DNA from 3 places in the Bacillus lumedeiriae genome. Region 1 is predicted to be linked to each of the others. Evidence: riboswitches for the same ligand, from Rfam matches in the RefSeq annotation. Region 1 holds a riboswitch; each other region holds the start of a gene.
The links. A riboswitch is a leader RNA that binds a small molecule or an ion and turns the genes downstream of it on or off. The one in region 1 is predicted to bind thiamine pyrophosphate.
Positions count from the first base shown of each region.

Region 2: it holds a riboswitch for thiamine pyrophosphate, as region 1 does, so the genes downstream of both, QYG89_RS05685 (thiazole synthase) here and thiT (energy-coupled thiamine transporter ThiT) in region 1, are expected to answer to the same signal.
Region 3: it holds a riboswitch for thiamine pyrophosphate, as region 1 does, so the genes downstream of both, QYG89_RS06445 (ABC transporter substrate-binding protein) here and thiT (energy-coupled thiamine transporter ThiT) in region 1, are expected to answer to the same signal.

Region 1 covers NZ_JAUIYO010000015.1:29,776-40,386, reverse strand. Annotated here, with positions in the region: gene proB (glutamate 5-kinase) at 1-992, opposite strand, end outside; gene QYG89_RS14215 (NUDIX hydrolase) at 1,521-2,147, opposite strand; partial or broken gene QYG89_RS14210 (PAS domain S-box protein) at 2,378-3,436, shown strand; gene QYG89_RS17385 (ATP-binding protein) at 3,413-3,904, shown strand; gene QYG89_RS14205 (branched-chain amino acid aminotransferase) at 4,095-5,186, shown strand; gene QYG89_RS14200 (DUF3243 domain-containing protein) at 5,215-5,556, opposite strand; gene QYG89_RS14195 (L,D-transpeptidase family protein) at 5,645-6,139, opposite strand; TPP riboswitch at 6,266-6,368, shown strand; gene thiT (energy-coupled thiamine transporter ThiT) at 6,442-7,011, shown strand; gene QYG89_RS14185 (dynamin family protein) at 7,149-10,611, shown strand, end outside.
Region 2 covers NZ_JAUIYO010000002.1:445,976-456,586, reverse strand. Annotated here, with positions in the region: gene QYG89_RS05715 (ABC transporter permease) at 1-468, opposite strand, end outside; gene QYG89_RS05710 (hypothetical protein) at 481-2,379, opposite strand; gene QYG89_RS05705 (ThiF family adenylyltransferase) at 2,648-3,661, opposite strand; gene thiS (sulfur carrier protein ThiS) at 3,677-3,880, opposite strand; gene QYG89_RS05695 (thiamine phosphate synthase) at 3,864-4,496, opposite strand; gene thiH (2-iminoacetate synthase ThiH) at 4,438-5,616, opposite strand; gene QYG89_RS05685 (thiazole synthase) at 5,631-6,395, opposite strand; TPP riboswitch at 6,464-6,565, opposite strand; gene mscL (large conductance mechanosensitive channel protein MscL) at 6,573-6,989, opposite strand; gene parC (DNA topoisomerase IV subunit A) at 7,183-9,609, opposite strand; gene parE (DNA topoisomerase IV subunit B) at 9,614-10,611, opposite strand, start outside.
Region 3 covers NZ_JAUIYO010000003.1:59,299-69,909, reverse strand. Annotated here, with positions in the region: gene QYG89_RS06480 (general stress protein) at 1-487, shown strand, start outside; gene QYG89_RS06475 (LysR family transcriptional regulator) at 645-1,496, shown strand; gene QYG89_RS06470 (methyltransferase domain-containing protein) at 1,539-2,294, opposite strand; gene QYG89_RS06465 (nucleoside hydrolase) at 2,717-3,649, shown strand; gene QYG89_RS06460 (nucleoside hydrolase) at 3,666-4,622, shown strand; gene QYG89_RS06455 (NupC/NupG family nucleoside CNT transporter) at 4,699-5,913, shown strand; gene QYG89_RS06450 (sulfite exporter TauE/SafE family protein) at 6,020-6,763, opposite strand; TPP riboswitch at 7,095-7,201, shown strand; gene QYG89_RS06445 (ABC transporter substrate-binding protein) at 7,306-8,235, shown strand; gene QYG89_RS06440 (3-oxoacyl-ACP reductase) at 8,225-8,986, shown strand; gene QYG89_RS06435 (ECF transporter S component) at 9,067-9,651, shown strand; gene QYG89_RS06430 (ABC transporter ATP-binding protein) at 9,651-10,611, shown strand, end outside.

The DNA.
Region 1 (10,611 bases):
TAATACACTTGTCCTTTGCCGAGCACGTCTCTTTTTTGATTTAAAACGGTTACCACATCCATCGCATGAAACAACCCTTCCACAGATAAGACGCCAACAGGAAGCAGGCTTTTTCCTCTTGAAAGAATGGCTTGTTCCGCTCCTTCATCAATCACGATGGCCCCGCTCGTCTGCGCATGGTGGGCGAGCCATTGTTTTTTCATTTGCATATGGCTCTTAAATGGAGCACCGATATACGTGCCGCTGCCTTTGCCTTCAAGAATGTCCATCAGCTTGTTTTCACCTTGGCCGCTGCCAACAAATACGGGCACCCCAAGCGACAAGGCTTTTTTCGCTGCTAATAGCTTCGATCTCATCCCGCCTGTTCCGATCGACGTGCCGCTGTCGCCGGCATACGATAAAAGCTCATCCGTTACTTCCGGAATAAAATGAAATCGTTTCGCTTCCGGGTGATCAGCAGGATTGCTGTCATAAAGCCCATCAATATCCGTAAGAATAATAAGAGCATTGGCCTGAGTAAAGCCGCTGACGAGCGCAGACAGCATGTCGTTATCCCCGTACGTCAGCTCTTCAATAGAAATTGAATCATTTTCATTGATAATTGGAATGGCTCCTGCTCTTAACAGCTCTGACATGGACGTATAGAAGTTATAAAAACGGCCGCGGCTATAGAAATCTTCTTTCGTTAAAAGCATTTGTGCGGCGACGAGCCCAAAAGGCGCCAGCAGGGAAATATATTTTTGAATGAGCAGGCTTTGTCCGACAGCCGCAGATGCTTGCTTCGCCGCCACCGTTTTCGGCCGGGATTGATAACCTAATGATCGAAAGCCGGCCGCGATCGCTCCAGATGATACGACGATCACTTCATGACCGTTTTCACGAAGCTTGGCAATGGCTGATACGTGATCATATACTTTTTCTTCAACGATATTTCCTTGTTCATCCGTTAAAGAACTGCTGCCAATTTTCACAACAACCCTGGATTTTTTCACAGTCAATCTCATCCTTTTCCTCTTTATATAGCTTTGTTAAATTCTCCTGTTGATTTCCGCTGGAGGTGCTCCAATCAACAATTAACATAGCCTTTTATATCAAACACAAAAAACAGCATGCCCCTCCTCCTAACAAAAGGACGGAGGGCATGCTGTTCCGCGGTACCACCTTTATTGGCGCATAGAAGCGCCCGCTTTGAACCCGTAACGAGGGGAACGGCTTATGTTGTCATAAGCGACGGTTAACAAGGGCAGGTTCAACAATTTCCTGCGAGGAGCCTTTCAGCCGATGGACTCCAATCTCTGACGCATTTCACTTGCTTACTAATCCCTTCATCGTTTGTGTATTCTTAATTATTCACAATTATCTATTATTCTGAAGATTTGTCAAGAGGGACAGGAGGTGCTATTCCGGCTTCTAGACTGTTGACAACCGCTCGCTTTCTTCAATGCCCGCCTGCCAGCAGTGCTCATGTCCCTTAACAATTGTTTTCAATCAGCCCAAGAATATGTAACAGTAGCTTTTGTCTACATGTCAGCTTCTTTAATGATATCCAGAAAATGTTTTAATATGCGGGCAGTCATCCCCCAAATAATCCGGTTTTCATACACATAAAAATACTCTTCTCTTTTGCGCGGCCGCCAATTGTAATCTTCTCCGCCGATAATTAAATCGAAAGGAAATCCTGCTTCAGGCTCCACTTTAAAACGGACCGAATGACAGGCTGGAACGGCTGTTAATAAATAATTCAAGGGAACCGTAAAGACTTCCGCCACTTCTGCAGGATTCGGTTTTAGCTGCTCTTCTGCAGACAATACCCCGACGAATGGAAAGATCATCGCTTCAAAAGGAGACAGCATAAAGTCCAAGGGAAACGTACGATGAATGCTTGATAAAGAAATTCCTAGTTCTTCCGACGTTTCCCGGATAGCTGTGAAGCGTTCGTCCTCATCATCCGGATCATATTTTCCTCCTGGAAAACAAACTTCTCCCGGCTGCCGGCGCATTTCATGGGAACGAACCTCAAATAAAACATGGATTTCTCCTTCTTTCTCAATAAGGGGAAGGAGAACAGCAAACTTTGTAAATTGTTCACTGCCTAAAATCACCGGTGTCCGATGTTGAAACTTTTCAAGTAATTGATTAATCCTCATGGCTGCACCTCTTTATTCACGACATGTTTTCTTTAATGATCAGTTCTGTTATAAAACATTGTTGATTTTTGACTCGTTTTCGGACGAAATGAGTCAAAAATCGTTTTATCAAGAATATCATTTAATATAGCCTAATTATAGCTTACTTGCTGAAAATTGTGAAAAAGGCAGGATACTTGCAGCTAACGAACAATTGTCAGAAAAACTCATCATTTGTTGAACGATTTTTGATGAAAAAGAAGAAGCTTTTAGACATGATAGTAAGGGGGAGTGGATTAGAAGTGGAAACCAATGAAGAAAGATTTATTAAGCTGGGCACCCTGCCTGCTATGTATGGCAATTGGTGTGATGCTTTTTTACATGCCATTTGTGACCCTGTCTACATATTCAACGGCGAAGGAAAGATCATTGCTGTGAATGAAGCATTTGAACGGGAATACGGATGGGCGTTAAATGAACTGCAAGAAACACCGCCGCCCATTGTTCCGATACACTTAAAAGGCGAGTTCGAGCGTTTGAAACAAAAGCTAATGTCTGGAGAGACAATCCAGCATTATCAAACCGTCCGTCAAAACAAAGACGGAGCTCTTCTTTATGTGAACATTTCTGCATCACCTGTACAAGATGCAGACGGACAATTCATTGCAGCTATTTTTGTCATAAAAAATATAACTAATAGTATTGAAACAGCTATTCTACTGGACCGTAAAGCAAAAGAATTAAAAGAAAACGAAAAAAAGTTTCTTTCCATAACAGAAAATATTAATGATATCTTTTGTGTATATGACTGTTTTACCAGCCAGCTCGTTTATATGAGTCCCTCATATGAAAAAGTGCTTGGACATTCGAGCGGTGAAATATATAAAAATCTGTGTATGATTATGGACATTATTCATCCGGATGACCGGACAAGATTTAAAGAGTTTATCAAAGGAGAAGAGTACGGCGAAAGTGCAGAAATTGAATACCAGGCGATCCATGAAAACGGGTCTGTCGTCTGGCTTCGCTCCCGGAAAATAATTGAACACCTCCTTACAAATAGAGTCATCTTCATTACTCAGGATATTACTAGTTTAAAGGAGAAGGAAATTCTTCTTAATAAAAAAGACAAACTCGGTGCTGTTGGCCAGCTGGCAGCTGGAATTGCTCATGAAGTGCGAAATCCGCTGACAGCGATTAAAGGGTTTACCCAATTATGGGGGCAGGAGACTCATCATCGGTACAGCGAAATTATTCTTTCAGAGCTTGATCGAATCGAATCCATTATGCAGGAATTCCTTATGCTTGCTAAGCCGAATCAAGAAACGGTTTTTGAAATAAAAGATATCAATGGAGTGTTAAAGGATTCCATCATGTTTATGCAGCCAGAAGCACTCCTTCATGGGATTGAGCTGGTTCCGGTGCTGGCAGAACCGCTGCCATTTGTCCGAATAGAAGAGAAACAGTTGAAACAGGTTATTTTGAATTTAATTAAAAATGCCATCGAAGCGATGCCGAACGGAGGAAAAGTCACGATTCACACGAAACAGGCAATGGATGGCTCTATTTGTATTGAAGTGATCGATGAGGGCATCGGTATTTCCCAAGACCGGATTCTGCGTCTTGGTGAACCGTTCTACTCCAACAAAGAAAAAGGGACAGGACTCGGATTGATGGTCAGCTTTAAAATTATTGAACACCATAATGGAAAAATCTTCTTCGAAAGCGAGCAGGGCAAAGGGACGAAAGTAGAAATTCGCCTCCCTGCTGTTCGTTGATAATACAGACGGAAGCAGCATGTTGTTGATCAAAATTCTGATTGGACAAAAAAATAAAAATATTTTACACTATTTTTGCACTAAATGATTGTGAAAAGATTCGAAAAAGTTGTAATATGGAAATGTATATAGTTTATTATCTCTTTTATCTTTTTCACCAAATTCATATACAGCAAGGAGCCAGTGCAAAATGAAAGAACATACTATCCAACTCAATCTTAGTCCTGAAAGAAAACCGAAGCCGCAATCCGCAGATCTAGGCTTTGGAAAAATCTTCACGGACCATATGTTTATTATGGATTATACCGAAGGACAAGGTTGGCATGATCCAAGAATTGTTCCTTACCAGCCGCTTTCATTAGATCCGTCTTGCATGATCTTTCATTATGGTCAAAGTGTCTTCGAAGGATTGAAAGCTTACTTGACAGAAGATAATCGAGTATTATTATTCCGTCCTGAGAGAAACTTTCAGCGCTTGAACCGTTCAAATGAACGTTTATGCATTCCTGCAGTAGATGTGGACATGGCGATCGAAGCGTTAAAACAACTTATTTCAGTTGAAAAAGAATGGATACCAAAATGGGAAGGCACATCGCTGTATATTCGCCCATTCATTATTGCAACGGAGCCGTTCCTGGGAGTGAAACCATCCAGCCGGTATCAATTTATCATCATTTTATCACCTGTAGGCCTTTACTATAAAGAAGGCATTAAACCGGTAAAAATCTTGGTGGAAAACGAATTTGTCCGTGCAGTTGCCGGGGGAACAGGGGAAGCGAAAACGGCAGGGAACTATGCCTCTAGTTTAAAAGCACAAGAAATAGCTGACCGCAAAGAATACTCTCAAGTGTTATGGCTTGATGGAGTAGAGAAAAAATACATCGAAGAAGTTGGCAGCATGAACGTCTTCTTCAAAATCAACGGTGAAGTTGTGACACCTGCGTTAAATGGCAGTATTTTAGACGGGGTGACAAGAAATTCAGTCATTCAACTGTTAAAACATTGGGGAATGACAGTAACAGAACGCCGAATTTCTATGGAAGAGCTTCGCGAGGCGCATCAGGCTGGTCAATTAGAAGAAGCCTTCGGCACAGGAACAGCCGCGATCATTTCGCCAATTGGAGAATTACTCTGGAAAGATGAAAAAATGATCATTAACGACGGGGTTACAGGCCCAGTGTCTGAAAAACTTTTCCACACGATTACAAGCATTCAAGGCGGAAAAGAACCAGATCCGTTTAATTGGACAATGGAAGTTGAACAGTGCATCGAAGTCAAATAAAAAACGACTGCCCAAGGGCAGTCGTTTTTTATTTGTGATCAACCATTTTAACAAGCATATGGGCTAAATGATGGCGTTCATCTTGCGTGCCTGCATTCCAAAGCTCTTGCAGCAGTTTTTCCTCCCGATTTTTTGGCTGGGCATGCTGGGCTAGATAGTTCCCAATCTTTTCTGCCGCGAGAGCCAGCTGCTCCTCATTTAAACCAATCTTTTCAGCGACTTCAATTCTTTGTTTGAGATACCCTTGAAACGTTTCAAAATCTTCAAGAATGCTGTCCATTCTTTCTGGATCCATCCGGGCAATCGTATTGTCCACTTTATCTATTTGCAATTCACCATCTTTATGAATCGCGTGGTTTTCTTCTGTCATCAGCCACTCCTCCTTTATGATTTTGTTATGCCCTCCTTTCGCGTTTTTAAACGTATACATGGCCTTTAGTAGACAGCTTTTCATTTCTTCACGGTCGAATATGAACAGGAGTGCCGATTGGAACAATTCTTGCCAATTCTTCCACATCGCGATTATACATGCGGACACATCCGTGAGAAACGAATTTCCCGATAGAAGATGGATTATTCGTTCCATGAATACCGTATGATTTTTTAGATAAACTCATCCACATCGTTCCAAATGGACCGCCAGGGTTGGGTGCTTTATTAATAATGACAAAATCGCCCGTCGGCGTTTGAGTCAGCATTTTTCCAACGCCGACGGGATATGTTTTTTGAACATTTCCCCGGTGAAACAACGTTAATTTGCGCTGTGAAAGCGAAATATGGATGGAATAGGGAAGAGTATCCGGTGACGGCAGCCCAGGAATACGAATTTTTTGACCGGGATAAATGAGATGAATGTTCATTCCAGGATTGGCAGCCATCAATCTAGAGAGGGAGATGCGATAATCAGCCGCAATCGACGATAATGTTTCGCCGGGTTTTACAATATGATTCATCGGATGCACCTGCTTTAACGTGATTTTTAAAAACCGATTTTGAAGATTCCGTTTATATATATGCCCATGCGCTTATCTTAGAATAATATTTCGTTTTCATGTCTCTTATGCTATATTGATAGTATATAAGTCCACTAGGGGTGTCGTTATCGGCTGAGAGAGGAGAGATCCTCAACTCTAAGAACCTGATCTGGTTCATACCAGCGTAGGAAAGTGTGATGATCGATGCAAAAAGATTCGTACAAACGAACAAGTCTATTGTATCCTTACACCCCTTTGGATGAGATAAAGGGGGATTTTTCATGGAGAGAAACAAACTAGTCACAATGATCGAAATCGCCGTCATGGCCGGGCTTTCCGTCATATTAAGTTATGTGGAATTTGGCGCACTTTGGGCTTTCGGCGGGTCCATTTCATTGGTAATGGTTCCGATTTTCATTATGGCTTTTCGCCGCGGGTGGCAGGCCGGATTTATTACAGGAATTTTAGTTGGAGTCATTAGTTTAATGACAGGCGGCTATGTCGTTCATCCTGTACAGCTCGTACTTGATTACCCGCTCGCTTATGCCGTACTTGGACTCGGCGGCCTCGCTGTTTTCCATAAAAGCATAACAGTGAGCCGAATGGTGATCGGTCTGTTGATCGGCACAACGCTGCGCCTTGTGTGCCACTTTTTGTCCGGAGTCATTTGGTTCGGGGAATATGCACCGGAAGGCACACCAGTTGCTGTCTATTCATTCTTATACAACCTATCTTATTTACTTCCAGAAATGCTGATTACGCTAGCCGTATTAGTATTCCTGAAGAAAACCTCGCCGAGCTTTTTTAAACATTCCGCTCCTGTGGGGCAAAACCGCTCCATAAGTGCCTAATTGAAAAATGAATAAATAAGAAAAAGAAGCTAAATGATTATGTTTAGCTTCTTTTTTGTTGTACATTTGCTGAAATTGCCGATTCATTCCGATACAATAAACAAAACACTTCTACTATTTACAGGAAGGCGGATTCTATGCTGGATGAAACGTTAACAAAGTGGCTCGCTAATCAGAAGCCGACCCGCTCGCTATTACTGCCCAAACTGCAGCAGCTTCACGATGTATTCATGCGTGATCACGATCAAGAACAGGCGAAAATTTGTATGGAACTCATTGATAAACTAGACAAAATGGAGTATGTAATTGCCTTTTATGGCCACTTTTCTGCTGGGAAATCAACGATGATCAATGAGCTTATGGGGGAAGAACTGCTGCCATCGAGCCCGATTCCTACGAGTGCGAATGTCGTCAAGGTGAAGGAAGGAGAACCGTATGCGAAAGTCTTATTTAAAGATCAAGGAGTAAAAACGTTTCCTTATCCGTATGACCTGAGCGACATTCAAGCTTATTGTGTCAATGGTGATCAAGTGGAGGAAGTGGAAATTTCGCATCGAACCGGCCAACTGCCGGAGGGAACGGCAGTTTTTGATACACCAGGAATTGATTCAACGGACGATGCCCATCGGGTAAGTGCGATGTCTAAGCTTCATTTAGCCGACCTAGTCTTTTATATGATGGATTATAATCACGTCCAATCACCTGTAAACTTTGAATTTAGCAAACAGCTGGCAGAAAGAGGGAAAGACTGCTGCTTTATCGTGAACCAAATTGATAAGCATGTCGCCAGTGAGCTGTCTTTTGATGAATTTTCCCAGCGTATCCGCCGCTCTTTTGATGAGCACAATCTGTCCTACAGCGGCCTTTATTTTACTTCATTAAGAGACGACAGCCATCCATCCAATCAACTGAATGAACTGAAAATGCTTTTAGCCAATAAAATCGCTGACCGTCAGCAGGAAATCGTTCACCATGTGCTCCGGGAAGCGCTCATCGCTGCCATGAATTTCTTTCAAAAACAGAGGGAAAAAGCAAATGATGAACGCAGCCGATATGAAGAGAAATTGTTCGGTATACACTCATTGCAAGAGTTAGAAGACGAGACAGAACGGCTGGAACGCCAGTTGAGCACAATCGATACAAAAGAACAGCTATTCAGCAAGCGGTTTGAAGAAGAGTTAACGGCTGTCTTTAACAATGCCAAGCTGATGGACTATTATACCCGAGTATTTGTCAGGCAGTTTTTAGCATCCCGTGAGCTTTCCTTTCAAGTCCGCGGCTTATTTTCCAGAAAGAAAACGAAAAGAGAGCAAGAAGGCCGGCTGAAGCAGCTATTTGGAGCATTGAATGAAAATAGGCTGTCCTATGTGGATATTCCTCTTAGAGAAGCCGTGCTAAAGCTGCTTGCCGAATATGATTTACTTACGGATGAGCGGCGGGAAGACATCCGCCGGCGCCAAATTGACTTTTCCCCCTCCCTGCTTATTCAGCTCCTAAAAAGCGGAGCGGTGTTGACGGATGAGTATGTACTCAATTATGCGAAAGATGTGACCCATAAATTAAAGAGTCTGTATCGTCAATCGTTCGGCGCACTCATTGACTCGCTTGACATGCAGGCCAGAACAAACAGCCAAAAGAAAAAAGCTAGTCTCCTACGGGAAAGAGAAGAAATCGCCGAGAAGATCGATGCCTGGAAACAAAGCAAACAGCTGCAAGAAAAAGAAGACAGGCTATACGAATCGTTGTTGGCTTTGCTTTCTGTCCGCGGGCAAGAAAAAGTCGAAAAAAGACCATTTCGTGCTTTCGAAAAGCGCACTTCTTCTACTGGAACGAAAAGCCGGACTTTCGTATCGATTGGGGATGCAGCAGCCAAGTGGCTGGAGAAAACAAAAGACGAGGGATTGGTGCCGGTCGATTTGGACAGGCATGTGAACGAATTGAAAAGAAAAGCAGCACTGCTGGCACAGGCAGGGCATATGGAACAGATGATTCAGGCATTAAACAAGCGGATTCAGCGTCTGGAGAAAAAGGAATATACGATTGCTTTATTTGGTGCCTTCAGTGCGGGAAAATCTTCATTTGCCAATGCTTTGTTAGGAGAACATGTGCTTCCGGTTTCACCGAACCCAACAACGGCTGCTATTAATGAAATTCGTGCTCCTGACACCCATCATCCCCATGGAACTGTCACAATTTTATTTAAAACCGACGAACAAGTGCTAAAGGACATAAATCAAGCACTTGAACTAAGCGGGAAAACCGCGTGGAGCATGAATGATCTGCACCGGCTTTTAACGGAGCATGATGAAATAATGAAGAGCATTCAGAAGCAGGGGGAAGAAAGAAAAGAAACCCATACGAAAAAAGAAGAGCTCTTTAGCCCACTGACAGCTTTGCCGCTTGAACACTTTTCGTTTTTACGTGCTTCTCTTGCTGGTTATAAAAAAATAAAAGGGCAGCTTGGACAATCAAAGAGCAGCACGATGGAGGCTTACACAGAGTTTGTCAGTGTGGAAGAAAAAGCATGCTTCGTTGAGCGTATTATTTTATATTACTCTTCGCCGCTGACAGAGCAGGGGATGGTGCTTGTCGATACGCCGGGTGCGGGGTCTATGAACGCCCGGCATACGGAAATAGCATTTACATACGTCACAAGCGCAGATTCCATCGTATTCGTGACCTACTATAATCATGCCTTTTCCCGCGCTGACCAGTTATTTTTAATGAAGCTCGGTGAGGTAAAAGACTTCATTGAAAATAATAAAATGTTCTTTATTGTCAATGCCGCTGATCTTGCCTCCACAACGGATGATTTATTTGATGTGCTTCTTCATGTAGATCAAAACTTGGTGAAATGCGGCATTCATCAAGCCCGAATTTATCCTATTTCGAGCCATCTTGCTTTATTTGCTAAAAGACAGCAGAATCAATTATTAACTCTAGAAGAGAGAAAGCGTTATGGGGCGCTTCTTCAGCTGCCGGCGGAAGCCCCGCTGCCAGCGGCCGAACAAACACTGGATTCTTCTGGATTCTCTTTGTTTGAACGGGACTTTTATCCATTTACGAAACAGGCACTCGCTGTTTCTGTTCTGCGGCAAGCGCAGGATGACATGAAGCAGGCTGTAATGGAGTTAAAGAAGAGAGTACGGCTTGCAGAAGAAAATGAAGCAGAGAAACAACGGCACCGAGAAGATCTTTCCCAACAGATGAAGGAAGCCCTCGCTTTTTTACATACTCATTCATTTACAGCAGAAAGAGAGGCTCTGCAGCAAGAACTGGAAGAATTATTGTTTTATGTGAAACAGCGTGTATTTTACCGTTACAACGATGAATATAAGATGATTTTCAGTCCCGCAGCTTTTGATTCATTCGCTGATACAATGACAGCGCTTCATCGGATGACGAATGAAATCATTCGGTTTACCGCCAAAGAATTAGCTCATGAACTGAGAACAACCGCCTTCCGTATGCAAACATTCGTCCAAACATCCGCCATGGAAGTACAGCGGTCGCTGCAAAAAGAATTGACTTCTTTTTTAGGTTCAGTCTATTTGAAAAAAACGGATATTTCTTCTTTTCCTGATTTCGTTTTTGATCCGG
Region 2 (10,611 bases), on a different contig from region 1:
CCCGCTTTGAGCAGCGGATGTAAAACCGGCGGCACTTTCCATTACTTGCCGGACGAGTGCAGCTTGCAGCGGCCGCTGTTCGTTTCCGACAACCGTAACAGGTGTATTGATCCCCTTCGCAACATCTTTACTAAATCCACGGGGAATGTAGACAACGGCGGCGGCTTTATTTTCCTCTAACAGCTGCTTTGCCTCCTTCCTGTCCGACTCTACCGTCCTCATAATCGAATTCAAATGCTCACCTTCTGTTAACTGGCTGATCACTAGTCTCGTTTCAAATGTAGGGTCTTCATTGACGATGACGAGCTGAAACGGATCGACAAACCGTTCTTTTTCTAATCCTTCACTTCCAATTAAACCGACAATAAATAAAAAGAAAATAGGAGACAGCCATAAAAACATGGCTGTGATCCTATTTTTCCAAAGGAGCTTTATATTGAAAAGCGTAAATGTAAGGATTGTTTTCATATATGCCCCCGTCTAAAAAATAGCTTCTTCCTCTTCGGATGATTGACTATTAAACATTTCTTGAGCAGCGGCATCTTCTTCATATAAATCTTCCGCATGGGAATCACCACCGAATGGGTCTCCCATAGGGGCACCTCCGAGCAATCCAAATCTGCTCATGAGACTCATCACGTTTAAGCCTACCTCCTGCTGAATTTGTGCCAGCTGTTCGTCAGTAATTTCATTCACATTCAGACTGCCGGGCTGATTTTCTTTAAACGCAGGAACAGTGACTTTATCTACTAGTTTCGTTTTCGTATCTACTACAAAAGAAAGGGTTCCGCCATTCATTTCATCATCCACAGTGACCTCAACATCCAGCTTTTCATTAGAATACTCTTTATCAAGGTTCGTGTCCTGTACTTGTTTTACTTTGCCGCTAATCTCCGATGGCACTTCATAAGCCGCATCTCCCTGGACTTTGAGAGTGAACGCCCGATCAATATTCTGTTTGCCTTTTGAATCACCAGCAAAAGTTGATTTCATATTAAAATTGGCTGCTTCTTCTTTCGCTCCATGGAGGGAAATGCGTAAATCCTCTGTACGCTTATCATCTTTGCCTTTCATGTCATTTGTCACTTGAACAGTTACTTTTTCTTCTTTATTTTCTTTCGGCATCGCTTCCATTGTAAACTCTTTCATACGCTGCTCATTTCCATAAGGAACGTTCTTTGTATGAATCTTCAAGGCTACTTCTTCAGCGGACGGATTGGCTACTGTCATCTTCATTGTCCGGTCGATAATCTGCTCTTTTTTATCTATGAGCAGCACAGAGGACAAGCCATTAGGAAATTCTACATCTTGTAAGCTTTCCTTTGCTTCTTTTAAACTATTAACGATTTCTTCTTCCATTTCTTCACGGCTCGGAATCTCCCCGCTTACTTCTGTTGCAGCTCCTGCTTTTATTACTTTTTCCGCTCGAACCGCTATCATGCTATGAAGCTTTTTATCTTTGATCAACCGATCCATATACTCGTTCATTAAGCTTTTTGTCTCTTGCGATGAAAGTGAGAGAGTCACTTTTCTCAACTTCATCTTTTCACCTTTAAACTCATATTCTACCCCTTTTTCCAGCTCAAAGTTTTCATCTTTCAGCTGATCAACCAAAAAGGCAGCGTAACGTTCCGTTAAATAGTTAACGTCTTCTTCTTTCAGTTCGAGGTCTTTCCACTCTACTGGTGAAAGCTCTAGTTTTTCCGGGCCTGTGTAGGAGGGATCCATCTTTCTCATAAACTCGCCGTACTCATCTAAGTTCAAATAAAAGAACTTAGAATAAAGAAGAGGAACCTTTGCGCCCATTTGTTGATCTGTATGAACAAACTCCATATCGAGCGCTTTTTCACCTTCAAGGTTCAAGGCGATATTGTAATCCCCTGCGTTTTTCTTTGGATCTTGTTTCATTTTTGCTGTGATCGTCGCATTTTTGAGCATTTCCATAACCATCGCTGCGTCTGGATCATTTTGTAAACTATCCATTTCCAATCCAGCGCGAAGTGTCATTTGGGAAGTAGACGGCTGTTCCATTAACTTTTTCGAGAATTCAAATGACTCTCCGTATTTTTCGTCAAAATCTGCTTTCGCTTGCTCATAAGCATGATATTCCGACAATAAAAAAAGCTCTTTCGGAGACTTATTCAGCAGAAAAGCAGCCGTTGCCCCTCCTCCTAACAGTAAAACGACGAGGGCGATGACCCAAGGCAGCTTCCCCCTTGATTTTTTAACTATGTCGTTCTGCTTATTCGTTTCATCAGCTTCCAATGCAGCCGAAAACTCTTGATTGGATGCTTGCCCAGCTGCGGTTTCTTTGCCGCAAGAAGGACAAAACTTGGTTCCTGCTCCGATCGGGTTTCCGCAGTGTACACAATTTTTCATTTCATCTCTCCCCTTCTTTTTTCAGCCCTATTTACGGCTCCTTACTAGCATAAGGAACAAAAAAAACGTTTGCCATAGATTCGACAAAACAAGACAAAATCTCCTATTCTCTTTTCATAAGGATATGTACTCTCTTCTTGTTATATCGCTGCCGCCGGAAAATTAGAACAAGAAAAAGTGCTCTCTTTTCCGTTCTATTTAACTACACACAAAAAAGAAGCTTCTCACAACGGAAGCTTCTTTTTGAATCATTTTTTATGAACGGCGTTTACCCTAGAAGCTGCTGGTAAAGTTTTTTTGCACTTTCCGGGTCTTTGGATCCGTGCACCAGCATTCGGCCGTCTTGGAAAAGCACGATTCTTTTTCCTGAAATGACAGCCGAGAGCAAAAAGCCATTTGTCTTTACTGTTGCGCCTTGCTGCTCCATCGTTGAAGCCAGCTGCGTTAAATTAAATGTTCTGTTTTTTGGCGGCCTTACTTGGACCGTATCTCGGCCGCAAAGAACGGCTGTCTTCGTGCGATTATCTTCAGCTAAATACGGATAACTTGCTTCCTTCCCACATGATGGACAGTGTTCTTTCTTTAAAACAGCTGTATTAATTGCTGAATGCGTATTTTTCCACAAGTCAAATGAAACTAGTTCCCTGCGTACATCTTTCCATCTGTCAGCAAGGATTTTTAATGCCTCTGCGCCTTGAAAGGCAGTTGTCATTTGTACGGCTGGTGCAATGATTCCTGCTGTATCGCACGTCATTCCCTCGGCTGGCAGGACATCAAGCAGACAAGTAAAACATGGCGTTTCCCCCGGAATGATAACACAGCTGACCCCTTGACTGCCGACACAAGCTCCGTATATCCACGGCACGTTATACTTTTGAGATAAATCGTTGATTAAAAATCTCGTCTCAAAATTGTCGGTTCCATCGAGCAGCAAGTCAGGCCTGCATGTATTCATTACATCAGAAAGTTCTTCCGGTCCTCCATCTGCCGTGATAGCAGTGATCTTCACATCTGAATTAATCTCTTCAAGCCGTTTCCTCGCTGCTTCTGCTTTTGGCAGATGATCCTTTACATCCTGTTCTCTGTAGAGCTGCTGCCGCTGCAGATTGGTCCAATCAACATAATCACGATCAATAATCGTTAACTGGCCGACCCCAGCTCTGACAAGCATTTCTGCCAAAGATGATCCAAGTGCCCCCGCCCCGACAATGAGTACGTGTTTGGCGGCATAAGGCTGTTTTTCTTTTAGAAATAGTTCCTGTCTGGAATAACGGTTATCCATCGTGTATCCTCCTTCTTACCCGCCGCCGACAAACTGAACGATTTCAATGCGGTCTCCTTCTTGTACTTTCGTTGATTCCATCTTTTCTTTTGGCACGATCTGGCCATTGCTTTCGACAATGACCGCTTTCCCTTGCAGTGAATAAACTGCGAGCAGATTCGTAAGTGTGGGCTCTGATAAAACGACTGTTTCCTGTTTACCGTTAATAACGATATTCATACGTCTGTTTTTCCTCCTTATTGATTTCATTTCGATAATATGCAGCAGTATCTGCCGGATCTTTACTCCCGAAAATCCCCGACATCACAGCGATTCCGCTTGCACCAGCTTCTTTTACTTCTTGAATATGATGCGGCATAATTCCTCCAATCGCTATGATCGGCATGTTCACAGCACGTGTAGCCGCTTTCAGCTGTTCTAAGCCAGCTGGTGTTCTGCCGGGTTTAGAAGCCGTCGGATAAATATGACCGAACAAGCCCCAGTCCGCCCCATTACTCTCAGCTTTTATAGCAGCAGCCGGTTCATGAATGGAACATCCTGCTTTCATAGAAGCAGTAAACGGCTTTACTATCTGTAACGGAAGGCTGTTTTCAGTCAACTGTACGCCACCGGCTTCTGCTGCCAGCGCTACATCTACCCGGTCATTTACAATGATCTTTTCCGCGGGTACATCAGCCTCTATAAACGTTTGCACCCAGTGAAACAATTCTTTAGCGCTGCGATGCTTTTCCCTAATATGGATGTAGTCGACAAATGGGTGAATGATGGAGGCTATGTCAGACGCCTGCTCCAGCTCTTGCTTCCCTGTCGTAATTGCGTGAAGTTGAAAAGACATTTGTCTCCTCCTCACTAGCTAGAATATCCCAATCTTTTGAAACCGGCTGATAACCGAGCTGTTTCAACCTTGTTTTCACTTCATCTACTGTACGTGTATCAGAGATTTCAAATTGGCTGTTATCCTCTTTTTTGTTTGCATATCCGCCGACCACGGTGGAAGAAGCTGCAGACATTTTTGTTACACCGAGTTTAATCAGATGATCCCTAAGTGCCGCCTCTTCGCGGGTAGACAGTGTAATGCCTGCACGCGGCATAAAAATCCGAAAAGCAAGCATGGCTTGAACCAGATCTTTATCTTCTACAAGAACTCTCGGCTCAAATCCTCCTAAGTTCGGACGAATGCGGGGAAAAGAAACAGCAACGTCAGTTTCTATATATTTTTTCTGTAAATACTGGGCATGCATTGCGGTAAAAAACACTTCTTTTCTCCAGTTATCCATTCCTAGCAATGCTCCGATATTAATAGACCTCATACCGGCCTCGCAGCCCCGCTCTGGTGCATCGAGACGATAACGATAATTTCTTTTTGGCCCTTTTAGATGAATTTCCTTGTAAATGTCTTCATTATATACTTCTTGATATACAGTCAGTCCATCCACGCCTGCTTGGAAAAGCTGTCTATACTCATTCGTATCAAGCGGCTGTACTTCAATAGCAATCGAGGCTGCGTGACTTCTTAAAATTTTTGCACTTTCGGCTAAATAAGAAACAGAAGAATGAATGCGTGATTCCCCAGTCAATAAAATGACGTGCTGAATCCCCATCTCTTTTAATGCCTTTGCTTCTTGATCAATTTCTAATGCTGTTAATTTCCGTCTTGGAAAGTCATTGTCAAAGCTAAAACTGCAATACGCACATTTATTCACACAATAATCAGTCAAATAAAGAGGCGCATACAAAGAGATCACTTTGCCAAAATGCTGAACAGTCAGCTTATGGGCTTTCTGCGCCATCTCCTCTAAACGCTCCACTGCTGCAGGCGAAAGGAGCACGAGTAGATCATTCTCGTTCAAATTCGTTTTGCTTAACACTTTATCTACGTCTTTCACTGTGACACGGTCTAGCATTTCTTCATACGGTTTATTTTTGATTTGATCGTATACATCGTAAAAGCTCATGTTACCCCTCCTTTTTAACGTAAGAAACCAGTTAACGGTGATGAAGCGTTAGCCCTTTGTGAAACAGATCCTAGGCCTGCTAAGTAAGCTTTTCTTCCGGCGATGACAGCTAGGTTAAATGCTTCTGCCATACTGATCGGATCATCAGCTGTAGCAATCGCTGTGTTCACAAGAACAGCATCTGCTCCCATTTCCATCGCCTCTGCTGCTTCAGATGGTCTTCCGATACCGGCATCAACAATGATTGGCAGCGTCTTTTCCTCTATTAAAATCCGAATCATTTCCTTCATACGGATACCCCTGTTTGAACCAATCGGTGAACCAAGCGGCATAATAGCCGCTGCGCCGGCATCCGCCAGTTTTTTCGCTGCCATCAAATCCGGGTTCATATAAGGAAGGACAACAAATCCTTCATTGGCGAGTATATCCGTAGCCCGAATCGTTTCTTCATTATCCGGCAATAAATATTTTTGATCGGAAATTACTTCGATTTTAATCCAGTTGCCCATCCCGGCTGCTCTCGCCAATCTCGCAATTCTCACTGCTTCTTCGGCATTTCTCGCCCCTGATGTATTTGGCATAATAATCATATTCGGCGGAATGTCTTCTAAAATGTTTTCATGACCAGCCTCCAAGTCTACCCGTCGGACGGCTACTGTGACCACCTCTGATCCTGACTGTGCAAAAGCTTGTTTCATCACGGAATGATCCGCAAATTTCCCTGTACCTGTAAAAAGACGATTCGTTAATTTCGTTTGACCAATCATTAATTCATCCATCATAATTCCTCCTTTTTACAATGAAAAAGAGCCTACCACAGTGGCAGGCTCTTTTATGTATATTAAATAACATAAAATGCAAGCTTCCCTCCGTTGGTACTAACCAAATCAGGTTCAAGAGTTGGATAATGTTTATCCTCTCAGCCTTAAAGGCACCCCTAGCTAACTTTCTTTTATTTAATTATCTCTATTATACTCTGAATTTTCTAAATTGTTAAGTTTTTTGTCTAATTTTAATAGATCTCTAATTTCTGTGAGCAATTCTTCCTCTTTTGATAGTGAAGGCGGTGTTTCTTCCGCTTTTTCCTGATGGTACAGTTTGTTAAACAGCTTAACGAATAAGAAAATAGAAAAAGATATAATAAGAAAATCAACAATCGTTTGCAGGAAGTTGCCATATTTAACGACAGCTCCTCCAAAATGAAACGCTAAATTTGAAAAATCAACTCCCCCGATCAGCAAACCGATCAAAGGCATAATCATATCGTTTACAAGTGAAGTAACAATCTTACCAAAAGCTGCTCCAATAATAACCCCAACGGCTAAATCAATGACATTGCCCCGCATAGCAAACTTCTTAAACTCTTGAAACACAGCCATTACATTCCTTTCCATTATCTTTGCTTTCTAACTATAACAAAAGCATAGTAAACTGTCCTTCTTTTATTACATATTTTATTAAAGTTTCTAGGATACTACTTTGAATTTTGCACATAATGAATTAAAAATAAAAATACGTGGCAACCAGCCACATATTTTTATTTTTTATACAGTCAATATTTCTTTTTTATTCTTCCGATCTAATTACTTTCCAAACGGCTGTTATTTCTCCGCTCTCCTTCTCATCCAAAACGAATGACCCGTTCGAATAACGATCACTCGGTTTTAACGTAGAAAAATCGAAGAGTTCCCTCTTTCCCTTCTTTGTTTGCAGTACGACCGATTCCCCTCGTTCAATCGTCGTTAATTGAACGACGCGATGAGGATTTCCTTTCAATTCCCGCAGCATAAGGACACCCCTTGATGCCCGTGATACCGGCTCAAATTCAGTTGACTTCATTTTCTTTACGGCTCCGCGCTGTGTAGTGAGCAGCAAATCTTTTTCTTCATTTGATTCCCACACTTCTACACCGACCAAATAATCACCGTCTTTTACGTTCATTCCTTTTACTCCTGCTGCACGCGGTCCTACGATACTTGCCTCATCCTCGGAAAATAAGAGTCCGTAACCGAAAAATGTCGACAAGAACACTTGTTTTTTTCCGTTCGTTAAATGAACTCCAACTACTTCGTCATCATCTTTTAGCCTAATAGCTGTTAACGCTCGTGAATAGCGCTGCACTTTGTAAGAAGATAATTCTGTTCGCTTAATTGTGCCATTTTTCGTAGCAAATAATAAATAGGACGGTTCCTGAAAATCTTTAATAGCAAAAGCAGCGATAATGAACTCTTCTTTTTCGATAGAAACAAGACTGGCCACATGCTGGCCAAGATCTTTCCAGCGAATATCAGGCAGTTCATGAACAGGCAAATACAAATAGTTTCCTTTATTCGTAAAGATGAGTAAAACATCGGTTGTATTTACTTCTTGTTTATAGAGGAGATAATCTGTTTCCTTCATCGCCAAGTCTTTTCCGCCTGATGCGGAATAGGAACGCAGGCTTGTCCGTTTAATGTAGCCGTCTCTTGTCACAGTCACGATCACGTCTTCATTTGGAATTAATACTTCAAGACTGACTTTTATTTCTTCAATTTCTTTTTCAATGACTGTCCGCCGCTCGTCATTGTATTTTCTCTTCATCTCTTTTAATTCTTTTTTGATGACAGTTGTCAGTTTCTTTTCACTCGCTAAAATGGCAGTCAGCTGCTCGATTTCAGCTGCCAGTTCTCCAGCCTCTTTCTGTAAAGCTGTAATGTCTGTGTTCGTCAGCCGGTACAATTGCAAGCTGACGATCGCTTCTGCCTGCGCTTCTGTAAAATCAAAAGCAGCCATTAAATTATTTTTGGCATCCTTCTTATCTTTCGATGCCCTAATGGCCGCAATGACTTCATCAAGTATTGACAGTGCTTTGATCAATCCCTCGACAATGTGCTGCCGGGCCTGCGCTTTCGCTAAATCGTATTCCGAGCGCTTCGTAACGACTTCTTTCTGGTGACTTATGTAGGCATCTAATAGTTCGGCCAAGCCCATTAATACAGGCCGCTGATTATGAATAGCAACCATATTAAAACTATAACTGATCTGCAAATCACTTGCTTTGTATAAATAATTTAATATTCCTTTCGCATCGCCATCTTTTTTTAATTCAATGACGATCCGCAGGCCGGTACGGTCGGTTTCATCCCTTACTTCCGCGATGCCTTCCACTTTCCGGTCAATTCTGAAATCATCTATTTTTTTGACGAGATTTGCTTTGTTCACATCGTATGGGATTTCTGTAATAACAATTTGCTTCTTTCCGCCCCTAATTTCTTCAATGTCCGCTTTTCCGCGTACAATCACTTTTCCTTTTCCGGTCTTATACGCTTTTTCAATGCCATCGACACCTTGGATAATCCCGCCCGTTGGAAAATCCGGCCCTTTTATCACTGTCATTAAATCGGCTACCGTACATGCAGGACGTTCCATCCTCATAATGACCGCATCAATCACTTCGCCCAGCTGATGCGGGGGAATGTCAGTAGCGTACCCGGCAGAAATTCCCGTTGAGCCATTCACTAATAGGTTAGGGAAACGCGCCGGCAAAACAGTCGGCTCTTCTGTCGTATCATCAAAATTCGGGATAAAATCGACGGTCCGTTTTTCAATATCTTTTAACAGCTCTCCAGAAATAGCGGAAAGCCTCGCCTCTGTGTAACGCATAGCAGCCGGCGGATCACCGTCAACAGAGCCGTTATTGCCGTGCATTTCCACGAGCAGCTGGCGGAGCTTCCACTCCTGACTCATTCGCACCATCGCATCATAAACAGATGAATCGCCGTGTGGATGAAAATTGCCGATCACGTTTCCGACCGTTTTGGCCGATTTCCGAAACCCTTTTTCATGCGTATTGCCTTCTGTATACATCGCATATAAAATCCGGCGCTGAACCGGCTTTAAACCATCGCGGGCATCAGGCAGTGCCCGTTCTTGGATAATATATTTACTATAGCGGCCAAACCGGTCGCCTAATACATCTTCAAGGGGCAGATCTTGAAACACTTCTTTTTGCATCTAGTTATTCCTCCTCGCCGACTGAAAGGTTTTCATTTTCTAATATGTTGCTGTCGTCTTCCAGTCCAAACGCGACATTCGATTCAATCCATTTGCGGCGCGGTTCGACCTTATCGCCCATTAATGTCGTCACACGGCGCTCTGCACGGGCCGCATCATCGATCAATACACGAATAAGCGTTCTTGATTCAGGGCTCATCGTCGTTTCCCACAGCTGGTCGGCATTCATTTCACCGAGACCTTTATAACGCTGCAGCATACACCCTTTTCCTACTTTCTTCATCGTTTCTGCCAGTTCATCATCTGTCCAGGCATATTCAATAATTTCTTTTTTGCCGCTGCCTTTGCTCACTTTGTAGAGCGGCGGCAAGGCAATATATACTTTTCCCGCCTCAATTAGCGGCTTCATGTAACGGTAGAAGAAAGTAAGCAGCAGAACTTGAATGTGTGCGCCGTCTGTATCAGCATCTGTCATAATGATGATTTTGTCATAATTGGCATCATCCACATTAAAATCCGGCCCTGCTCCCGCACCAATGGCATGAATAATGGTGTTAATTTCCTCATTTTTAAAGATATCTGCCAATTTCGCTTTTTCCGTGTTAATGACTTTTCCTCGAAGCGGAAGAACAGCTTGAAAGCGCCGGTCACGTCCTTGTTTAGCCGAGCCTCCGGCGGAATCTCCCTCTACTAAGTACAGTTCATTTTTTTGCGGATTGCGCGACTGCGCCGGAGTCAGTTTACCAGACAGCAATCCGTCATTTTTCTTACGTTTTTTGCCGCTGCGGGCATCTTCCCGGGCTTTTCTCGCTGCCTCTCTCGCTTGAGCCGCTTTAATCGCTTTTTTGATTAACAGCGTACTTGTCTCGGCATTTTCCTCGAGAAAATAAGACAGCTGAGCAGAAACCACACTGTCCACAGCTGAACGGGCTTCACTCGTCCCCAGCTTCCCTTTTGTCTGCCCTTCAAATTGCAGCAGCTCTTCTGGAATACGTACCGAGA
Region 3 (10,611 bases), on a different contig from region 1:
ATTAATTTCCGTCATTCTTTTTATTTTTGTTAGTTATCTTCTTAATCGTGCATACCCAAGCCTCCAATTATACTCACTATATTCTTTTTGGGTATCCTTTCTTTTTTTGGAATTTCTCCTGCTACAAGGAACAATTTATTGGTATTTAAAATTGCAGCGATTAAGAATCGAAAATACGTCTATATCGCCCATTCGGATAGTTCGACAATTGCAGTATTTTAAGAAGTTGAATATGGTTCTGATTATTGTCTCAATCATTGTGTTCGCTGTTGATTTTGTTAAATGGTATCCCTCGTTCCCATTAGGAGGGTTATCGATTGCAGGGTTTGTTTATATTTTTGCCGTTTTGGAGTATATTAACTACTTTTATGTTCAACTTTCATACGATAATATCTCTGATATTAAATATTTGCTCAAAACCAAAAAGTTAAAGCGAGCATGTATAAGCAAAGATTTTAAACGAAATTCATACATAAAAAGTATATGATAACGACCTTCCTTTGTAGTTACAATTTTACTAGCAGGCTCTTTATGTATTTAAGCAAACGTAAGCAGGATTATGAAATAAGCCTATTCAATCATTGAAGTATATTGAACAATCTAATCTGGATGAGATTGTAAATTATAAAAGGCGGAAAAATGATATGGAAATAGAATTACTAAAAACATTCTTATTGGCAGCGAAGAAAGAGAACTTTCGGGAAGCTGCGGAAGAATTGATGATGACACAATCAGCTGTTACAAAACAAATTCAAAAACTTGAAAAAATATTGCATATCCAATTGTTTGATCGGGTCCAAAAACGGGTTATTTTAAATGCAAATGGCCATTATTTTTTACCACGAGCCATTCAATTAGTAGAGTTTGAAGAGCAAATAGTTCAGGAAATGAAAGCATTCCAGGCTGGATATTCCCGAAAGGTTTCTTTAGGGGTAGCTCCTCAAATTGCAAATTCCACGCTGCCCCTTATCATTCAACATTTTAAACATCTTCAACCAGATGTAATTACTCAAATTGAGATCTTACCATCAAATGAGATTGGTGAGGCTGTTTTTCGGCAGCAAATTGATATCGGATTATCGAAGGTTCCTTCAACTAGAGAGCTATTAACAACGATGATTGCGAATGAACCTGTTATGATTGTAGGTCCTCAGCCATTCGATGCAGAGGATTTTCAAGTATTAATAAAAAGTTTTCCCATATATACACATGCATTTTCTCCGTATTGGGAGCAAATTGAACGTCATTTGCCAAGGGATTGCCAAATAGAGAGACTGAACCAAACAGAAGTAATTAAAACTTTTATTAAACAGGGGATGGGGATTGCGTTCTTGCCCAAAAGTGTTGTCCAAACGGAAGTAGAAAAAGGAGAACTTTTTGCGCAAATTCCTCAAATAGATGATGACATTCTTTCAGCCACATTTGTTTATACGAAATACGTACATCCTTTATTTGACCGATTTATACAAACATGTGTCACTATATATAAAAAATGAAAAGCCGCTTAGATGTGTAGAGAGTATCTAAGCGGCTTTGTATTAAGGCTTTTCTGCAATGAAACGAAGGCGCCAATAATCTGCAACCCAACCATTTTCTTTATAAAGCTGAGGACGTAAAATACGTTCACATTCGCTGTAAATGGCTTCTTTTTCATCATTTGTAAGATGTTTGAACATATTGTTGCTAAACATTTCAAGCCAATTACGAATCCCCTCTTCTCCAATTAAAGGTGTTGGCCGTTCATAATGCTCGATGGTTATTACGTTAAAACCAACATTGATAAGAAGCTCTGCCATTTCCTCTTTTGTCGGAAATACCCATGGAAATAAAGTAGCATCATACGGAATTGATAGACGATCGGATGCTTCCTTTATGGCATCCACAATAGATTGGATATTATTAGCTCCACCTAATTCAGCCACGAAACGGCCACTAGGAAGAAGAGCATCATAACAATTTTGAACAACCTTCTGCTGATTTTTCATCCAGTGAATGGCGGCATTTGAGAACACTGCATGAAATTGTGGATCAAAAGAAAACTGCTCGCCATCTTGCACACTAAAATGGATATCAGGGTACTTTCTTTTAGCAGCTTCAATCATAGACTGCGCAGCATCAATGCCAGTAACAGCAGCCCCACTTTTGGAAATATCATAAGCTAAATCTCCTGTACCACAACCAACATCTAAAATGTGTTCTCCCTTTTGTGGATGTAGGAAGTAAACAAGATCTTCACCAAAATTTGAAACAAACTGGTGTTTGTTATCATAAAGTGCTGCGTTCCAATTGGTCATTTACATCATCTCCCAAATGTTGATACATTCAGATTATCATGTGAGGTGTAAATTAATCTAATAATTAATTAATCACAAGTTGATTCCTAATGGGAATTAACTTGTGATTAATGAACTATTTTTAATATTATCGTGATATAGATAGTGAGCGATCCGTTTATTTTCTGTATATTATTGTTTTACTAAACATAATGCTAACCAAAGATGTACATTTCGGTACTGAAATGTACGATTTTTCTGGAAACGGCGCACTTTTTCAACGTGTATATTTTCGCTGATAAAAAATATGTATCATAATTTTTCAAATTTCTACTAATAATATTATTTAATTAATATTATCTGAAAATATGTTGAAGGTGTATAAACTTACATTTGTACAGTCGGTCATAATTGGAAAATGGGTGAAAAGGAATGAAGAAAAGGTGAAAAAGAAAATTTACTTTAATCATGATGGCGGCGTCGATGATTTAATATCCTTATTTTTATTGCTAAAAATGGACACTGTTGAACTCACAGGTGTTTCAGTCATTCCAGCAGATTGTTATTTAGAACCAGCGATGTTTGCAAGCCGTAAAATTATTGATCGCTTTGGTAAAGGTGGCCTTGCTGTAGCAGAGTCAAATTCTCGTGGTAAAAATCCTTTTCCAAAAGATTGGCGTATGCATGCGTTTTATGTTGATGCCCTGCCGATTTTAAATGAATCTGGAAAAGTTGTAACACCGGTGGCGGACAAACCTGCACATCTTCATTTAATAGAAACGATTCGTGCAACTGAAGAAAAAACAACCTTATTATTCACAGGACCGCTTACCGATCTTGCCCGTGCATTAGATGAAGACCCTGGAATCGAAGAGAAAGTTGAACGACTTGTTTGGATGGGGGGGACATTTCGTGAAGCAGGAAATGTGCATGAGCCTGAACATGATGGAACAGCGGAATGGAATGTGTTTTGGGACCCTGAAGCAGCCGCTCGTGTATGGGACACCAGCATAGAAATTGATTTAGTTGCGCTTGAAAGTACAAATCAAGTACCGCTGACTTTAGACGTGCGTGAGCGTTGGGCTAAAGAACGCAAATACCTGGGTGTTGATTTTCTTGGCCAATGTTATGCGATGGTCCCGCCACTTGTTCACTTTACAACGAACTCTACGTACTACTTGTGGGATGTGTTAACGACCGCATTTGTTGGCAATAGTGATCTTGTGAAAGTACAAACGATTACCAGCATTGTACACACAGACGGCCCAAGCCAAGGCCGCACAGTTGAAACCGCTGATGGACGGCCTGTGAATGTTGTTTATGATGTGGATCGTGATGCGTTCTTTGATTATATGACTGAATTAGCAAAAAAGTAATAGAGGGGACTTCTAAATGTTAGAAAAAAAACGGGTTATTATTGATACCGATACAGCTGGCGATGATACGATCGCCATATTAACCGCGCTTCATTATTTCCAAGTAGAAGGCATTATGATCACTGGCGGCAATGTGCAATTTGATCAGCAGGTTGAAAATGCTCTTTATACCATTCAAGTAGCTGGAAAGAGTGGACAAGTTCCCGTTTACAAAGGACATGAGCGTCCATTAATGGGACTTGGTAAAAATGAGCATCGTACAGTTGAAGATGTACATGGTAAAGATGGAATGGGGGATTCGTTTTTTGAAAAAGCGGTCCAATCTCCTGCAGAAGGACATGCAGTAGATTTTCTTATTGAAACTATTCACAACAACCCTGGAAAGATCCATTTATTAGCGATTGCACCGCTGACGAATATTGCGATGGCGATTAAAAAGGATCCGACTGTCGTTCCGAAGATTCCTCATCTATACATTATGGGTGGAACAAATAATGCGTTAGGGAATATTACTCCGAGCGCTGAATACAATTTCTTCGTTGATCCTGAAGCAGCGAAAATTGTACTTCATTCAGGTATCCCAATGACAATGGTTGGCTGGGAAATGTGCACTCAATATTCAATTATGGACGATAACGATCATCATGACATTGAATCTTTAACGACAGCTGGTTCGCAATTTTTTAAAGATGTCAATAAAGTTGTGATGAAATTTAATAAAAGTGTTCACAAATTAAATGGCACAACACATCCAGATACATTACTGGCTGCTGTTGCAGCAAATGAAAAAATGATGACAAAATCAAATCTCTATCATGTAGATGTTGAAACAGCAGGTGAACTAACAAGAGGTTACAGTCTTGTAGATGTTAATAATCGTTTGGAACGTACAAAAAATGTTCGAGTTTGTGAAGAAATTGATCGGAACACATTTAAAGAGATGCTAATCGAGGTGCTGCGTTCGATAGTGTAAGAAGGGAGAGGGCAGTTCCAAGTCTTCTCATTTTTATAACCTATGCCATTCGATAACGAAAGAAAGGACAAAGTATATGCAATTTGTTTGGGGAATTATAGGAATAACAGGGATTTTATTAATAGCCTTAGCCTTTTCTAAAAATCGTAAAGCCATTAATCCGAGAACCGTAATTGGCGCCTTTGCCATTCAGTTCGTTTTTGCTTTAATGGTATTGAAATGGGAATTTGGAAAAAAGATTCTCCAATCTGTTTCACTGATTGTCCAAGCCATAATTGACTCTACTAATGCTGGAATTCAATTCTTGTTTGGAGGGGTGCTAGGTGCGGAAAATGCAGGTTTTACTTTTGCCTTTCAAGTATTACCTATTATCATTTTCTTTTCTTCACTCATTTCAGTTCTTTACTATTTAGGAGTCATGCAGTGGGCAACTAAGATCATTGGCGGGTTTTTAGCAAAAGCGCTAAAAACAAGTGAAACTGAATCTATGTCAGCGGCTGCGAACATTTTTTTAGGGCCGACGGAAGCCCCGCTAGTCATCAAACCTTATATCGAAAATATGACAAAATCGGAGCTATTTGCTGTGATGGCAGGAGGACTCGCATGTGTCTCTGGTGCAGTTCTAGGTGGATACGCAATGCTCGGTGTTCCTTTAGACTACTTGCTGGCTGCTGCTTTTATGGGAGCTCCGGGTGGATTGTTATTAGCTAAGATTATCACTCCAGAAACAGAAGGCCAAAATAGGGTTGAGCGTATTCAGATGATAAAAGACACTGAGTCAAGGAATGTCATTGATGCAGCTGCTCGTGGAGCGGCAGATGGCTTGAAAATTGCTGCAGGTGTTGGAGCGCTGTTACTTGCGTTCATCTCCCTTATCTTTTTGCTTAATACGATTATTGGATCAATTGGCGGGATTTTTGGATTTGAAACGTTGACTCTAGAACAAATCCTAGGCTATATTTTTTCACCGATTGCATTCCTTATTGGTGTTCCATGGGATGAAGCACTGAAAGCCGGTTCGTTTATAGGCCAGAAATTTGTGTTAAACGAATTTGTAGCTTATACTGCTTTTGCTCCAGAGATTGCTAACCTGTCTCAAAAAAGTGTCGTTATCATTAGCTTTGCACTTTGCGGATTTGCTAATCTAGCTGCGATTGCTATGATCATCGGTGGATTAGGAGGAATTGCACCTTCAAGAAGACAAGATATTGCAGAGATGGGTTTACGAGCAATCGTTGCGGCAACATTAGCTAATCTATTAAGTGCAGCGATTGCTGGTATGCTCATTTAGACAGGAGATTCCCCTGTCTTTTTTATATCCAGAGGACAAAATGAAAACTTTATAAGGATATTCCGCATTTTGTGAGTCGATCTTATTATGAGAACAGACGGCTAAACTAAAAGAACAACAACATTCCGCTGACTGCAGGAGTTGCCACCATGGCTGTTTTTAAAATGGCCTTTGGCACAAGGTTCGTGAATTTAGCTCCAATGTAGGCGCCGAGCATGGTGCCGATTAGTACTTGTACTAATAAAGTAACGTCTAGGAATCCTTCTGTTGTAAAGCCGATGCCGCCTCCTATGGCGATAGGGACGATCACGAGCATAGTGGTTCCGACCGAATGGCGGATGGACAGTCCTAAAAAGGTGAGTAGTCCCAACTGGATAAAAGGAGCTGATCCGATCCCGAATGTGCCGGAGAGAATCCCTGTTATGATGCCTAATAGGGCTGCTTTGATAATGAAAGCAGGTTGGGTAAATGATTGTTCTGCTTCTTGTTTGTTTTTTAAGAAAAACAAACGAAAGACTAATAGGAGAGCGGAAAGAACCAACATGCTTCCTGTTAAGTAATGCATATCGTTTGTTGGGATCATGGAAGAGATCTTTGATCCAGCAAAAGAACCTAATGCTCCAAATACTCCGACTAATAATCCAGTCTTTAGAGCGATATTTCCTTCTTTATAATGGCTGATTGTTCCTGACAAGGTTGTAAAAGCCATGGCTGTTAAAGAAGTAGCTAATGCGATATGGATAGGAATTTTAAAGAGCAGGGTTAAAATCGCAATGATAAATCCGGCACCGCCTGCTCCGATGAATCCAACAATGGCTCCTAAAGCCAGCATGGTAAGTATAATCGTCATTGATGTCACTCCATCTAATTAAGAATGTGATAATGAATGTCTACAGACCATTGTAACATGATCGTATCATCTGATTTTAAAAGAAGGCTCTGTTCATGATGATTGTTTAATGGAGTGAGACTCCTGCGGCAATTAACAAGGGGACAAGGCCTGATCATACACAAATTATTGAAAGAGCAAATAAGAGTCGTCTTCTAAGTTGAAAACATATAACTAATCATCGCTTAGACAGCTTATTATGTTGAATTATTAAAAAATTTAAAATTATTTGTCAATTATTAGGGACAAATACAATTTTGTATGATAATCTAAAGATACAGTAAAATAAAATGAAATTCACTAGGGGTGCCTGATGGCTGAGAGAAGGAAACAATGTTTCCTCGACCCTCTGAACCTGCTCTGGTTAGTACCAGCGAAGGGAAGTGATGTTGTTGAACGTTAATCCTATTTGGTTAATTGCGGAAGACAGGATCACTTTAAAGTGACCTGTCTTTTTTTGTTGAAAGAGTGGTCATTATCATTGCATATAAGGAGGAAGATTTATGAAAGGTCTAAGGTTTGGTCTGGAATGGTATTTGAATCCGAACCATCTTCCGTTTTTAGTAGGAATCGATAAAGGGTGGTTTGCGGAAGTGAATTTAGAGGTTGAGATGATAGAACCCGCAGAGCATTTTGATGCAATGGACGAGATTTACAAAGGAAGGATGGAGCTGGCTGTTACTGAGCCGCTTCACTTAGTACAAGACCGGCTGCAAAATCATGATGTGATCGGATTTTCTAGGTATTTGCAGTCAGATAGTGGTGTCATGTTTTTGAAAAACAAGGGGATTACAAGGCCGAGAGATATGATTGGCAAGAGACTAACTTACCCGAGCGCTCCTGGACCAACGGGATTGGCTTTTATTAAATCGTTAATCGAGGCGGATGGCGGACAATGTGATGTGCATGATTTAATTCCTGTCAACAAAGGGTTTTATCATACAGATGCTTTAATTAATGATGAAGCGGATATCGCTTTTTCTGTACAACAGCACCATGAATTAATCGAGGCGCAGGAACGCGGGTATGAGCCAGGATTTTTCTCGTTAAAGGAATGGGGGCTTCCTGCGGGAGGGAATTTAATTTTAATTACGTCGAGAGAAGTTCTAAGTAAACAATATCAAGAGATTAACAGATTTACAGGGGTGTTGAAAAGAAGCAATGAATTCATCGGAAACCACCCTGAGGAAGCGAAAGAGATCTATTATCAATTCAAGAAAAAGGACCCGAATGACACAGTCGAAGCAGCGATTATGGATGCTGCGTTACATTGTTTTACAGCTGATTTTTCTATGTCATTGGATTATTTCGATCATTTACAGAAGTGGCTGAAGGAAGTAAAACTGACTGATTCGCTGGTAGATCCTAACGAATATTGGACAAACGAGCTAGTGTTAGAAACATCTAAAGGAGGAAGAAATCATGGAAATTAAAGATCAGGTAGTGTTGGTAACAGGAGCAAGCAGAGGATTAGGGGCAGAAATTGCTAAAGCGTTTGGGCGTGAAGGGGCGCGTGTCATTGTTAACTACTATCAAAGTGAACAGAAAGCGCAGGAAGTGGCACAGAGTATTGGTGATCATGCGATTGCTGTTCAAGCGGATATTACGGATAAAGAACAGGTTCAGAACATGTTTGGCCAGGCGGAACAACATTTTGGACAAGCCGTGACGACAGTTGTTAACAATGCTCTTGTTAACTTTAAGTTTGATGCTGTGAATAAGAAAGATGCGAAAACGATTGCTTGGGAAGATTATGACACACAGTTAGAAGGAAGTGTGAAGGCCTCTTTACATACAACACAGGCTGCTCATGAAGGAATGTCTCGATTGAAGTTTGGAAGAATCATAAACATTGGAACGAACTTAGTACAAAATCCTGTGGTTCCGTATCATGACTACAATACAGGAAAAGCAGCGTTAATCGGGTTTACGAGAAGTATGGCGCGCGAACTTGGTGTAAATGGCATTACCGTAAATATGGTTTCGGGAGGATTGCTGCAAACGACAGATGCCAGCGCTTCGACACCTGATGAAGTATTCGAGCTGATTAAGGAAAGTACGCCGTTACAACGGGTAACTACTCCTGGAGAATTAGCGGACGCCGTTCTGTTTTTCGCGTCACCATGGAGCCGCGCTGTTACGGGGCAAAACTTAGTCGTTGACGGCGGGTTAGTTATGGATTAATAAACAGGACAATTTTCCAGAACGGCTGCTCTCGGCTGTAGATAGGGAACCGATACGAATGTCAGGGAGGGTGAAAAGATATGCAAAAGAAATCATTAACGATAAGAGAAGTGATTTTAACAATCATTATTGCGATCCTATTTGGGGCTGTTTATAAAGTGTGGGGAACTGTTTATACGGCTTCAAGTGCGGTCGTCCCATTTTTAGGCCAAATTGTTTATCCGATGTGGTTTGTGGCAGGCATCGTAGCGGCTTATATCATTAGAAAACCAGGCGTTGCTTTTCTGGCAGAATTTGCTGCTGCTTCAGGCGAGCTTTTATCAGGAAGTCAATTTGGGCTGCCTGTATTGGTAAGTGGGTTTTTACAAGGGATAGGGGCAGAGCTTGTCTTTGCTGCCTTTAGATACAAGCGCTGGGATCTCTCTGTGGTTTTGTTAGCCTCTTTAGCTGCTTGTGCCGGGAGCTTGCTCGGAGATTATGCGATTCGCGGATTTGGTGCAAAAACGTTGTTTATTCAGGTAACAACGATCTTTTTCCGGGCGCTGGGTTCGATTGTCGTTTGCGGGTTATTTAGCAAATGGCTGTCCGACAAATTAGCGAAAACAGGCTCGTTAAATAACTATGAAATTGTTTATTCAAACCAAAAAGTCTGGGGGAATAAATAATGGAGCCGTCTTATCTTGGCTGCAGTGATTTATATGTTCAGTTCTATGAACGTACTGAACCGACCCTTACTAACGTGAACTTATCAATAAAAGAAGGAGAAAAGGTGTTACTTCTGGGTCCCAGCGGATCCGGAAAGAGCACCTTGCTTCAGGTTCTTTCTCGTTTGATCCCAAATACCATTTTTGCTCATATGAAAGGGGAAGTATGGGGACCTGCACAAAAAGGTGTCTTATTTCAAGATCCAGACAGTCAATTTTGTATGCTAAAGGTAGATGAAGAAATCGCGTTTAGTTTAGAAAACAGGGGAATTCCGCCAATTCATATGCCCGAAATGATACAAACAGTAAAAGAACAGGTAGGTCTTGGTGATTTAGAAGGGGAGACGCCTATTCACTCCCTTTCAGGAGGGATGAAGCAGAGGCTGGCATTGGCAACGATCTTGGCATTGGAACCAGACGTATTGTTTTTGGATGAGCCCACTTCTCAGCTCGATCCGATTGGAACAAAAGAAGTGATTGATATACTAAAACAGCTCAATGAAAATCAGACGATGATATTGATCGAGCATAAATTGGAAGGGGTGTTAGAGTGGATCGATCGTGTCATTCTTTTTAATGATCGGGGCGAAGTGGCTGCTGATGGCGATCCACACGTTATATATAAAGAGTACGAGCAGCTTATTGAACAGTATGGAATATGGAAACCGCGTCTATGGCCTTCCACATGGGAGCAGTTGTTAAGGGAAGAGAATTTAGACATAATAAATCGCTGGAAAAGGAAGACGCGGATAGAAAAGCAGTCACATGTCCAGCCGTTAGTGACGGTAACCGACGGAGCCCTTCGTTTGGGCAATAACACGGTGTGGTCAAACGTAAATGTAGAAATTAATAAAGGTGACTGGGTAGCTGTGATGGGACCGAATGGTTCTGGAAAAAGTTCTTTTTTGAAAACCATTATGG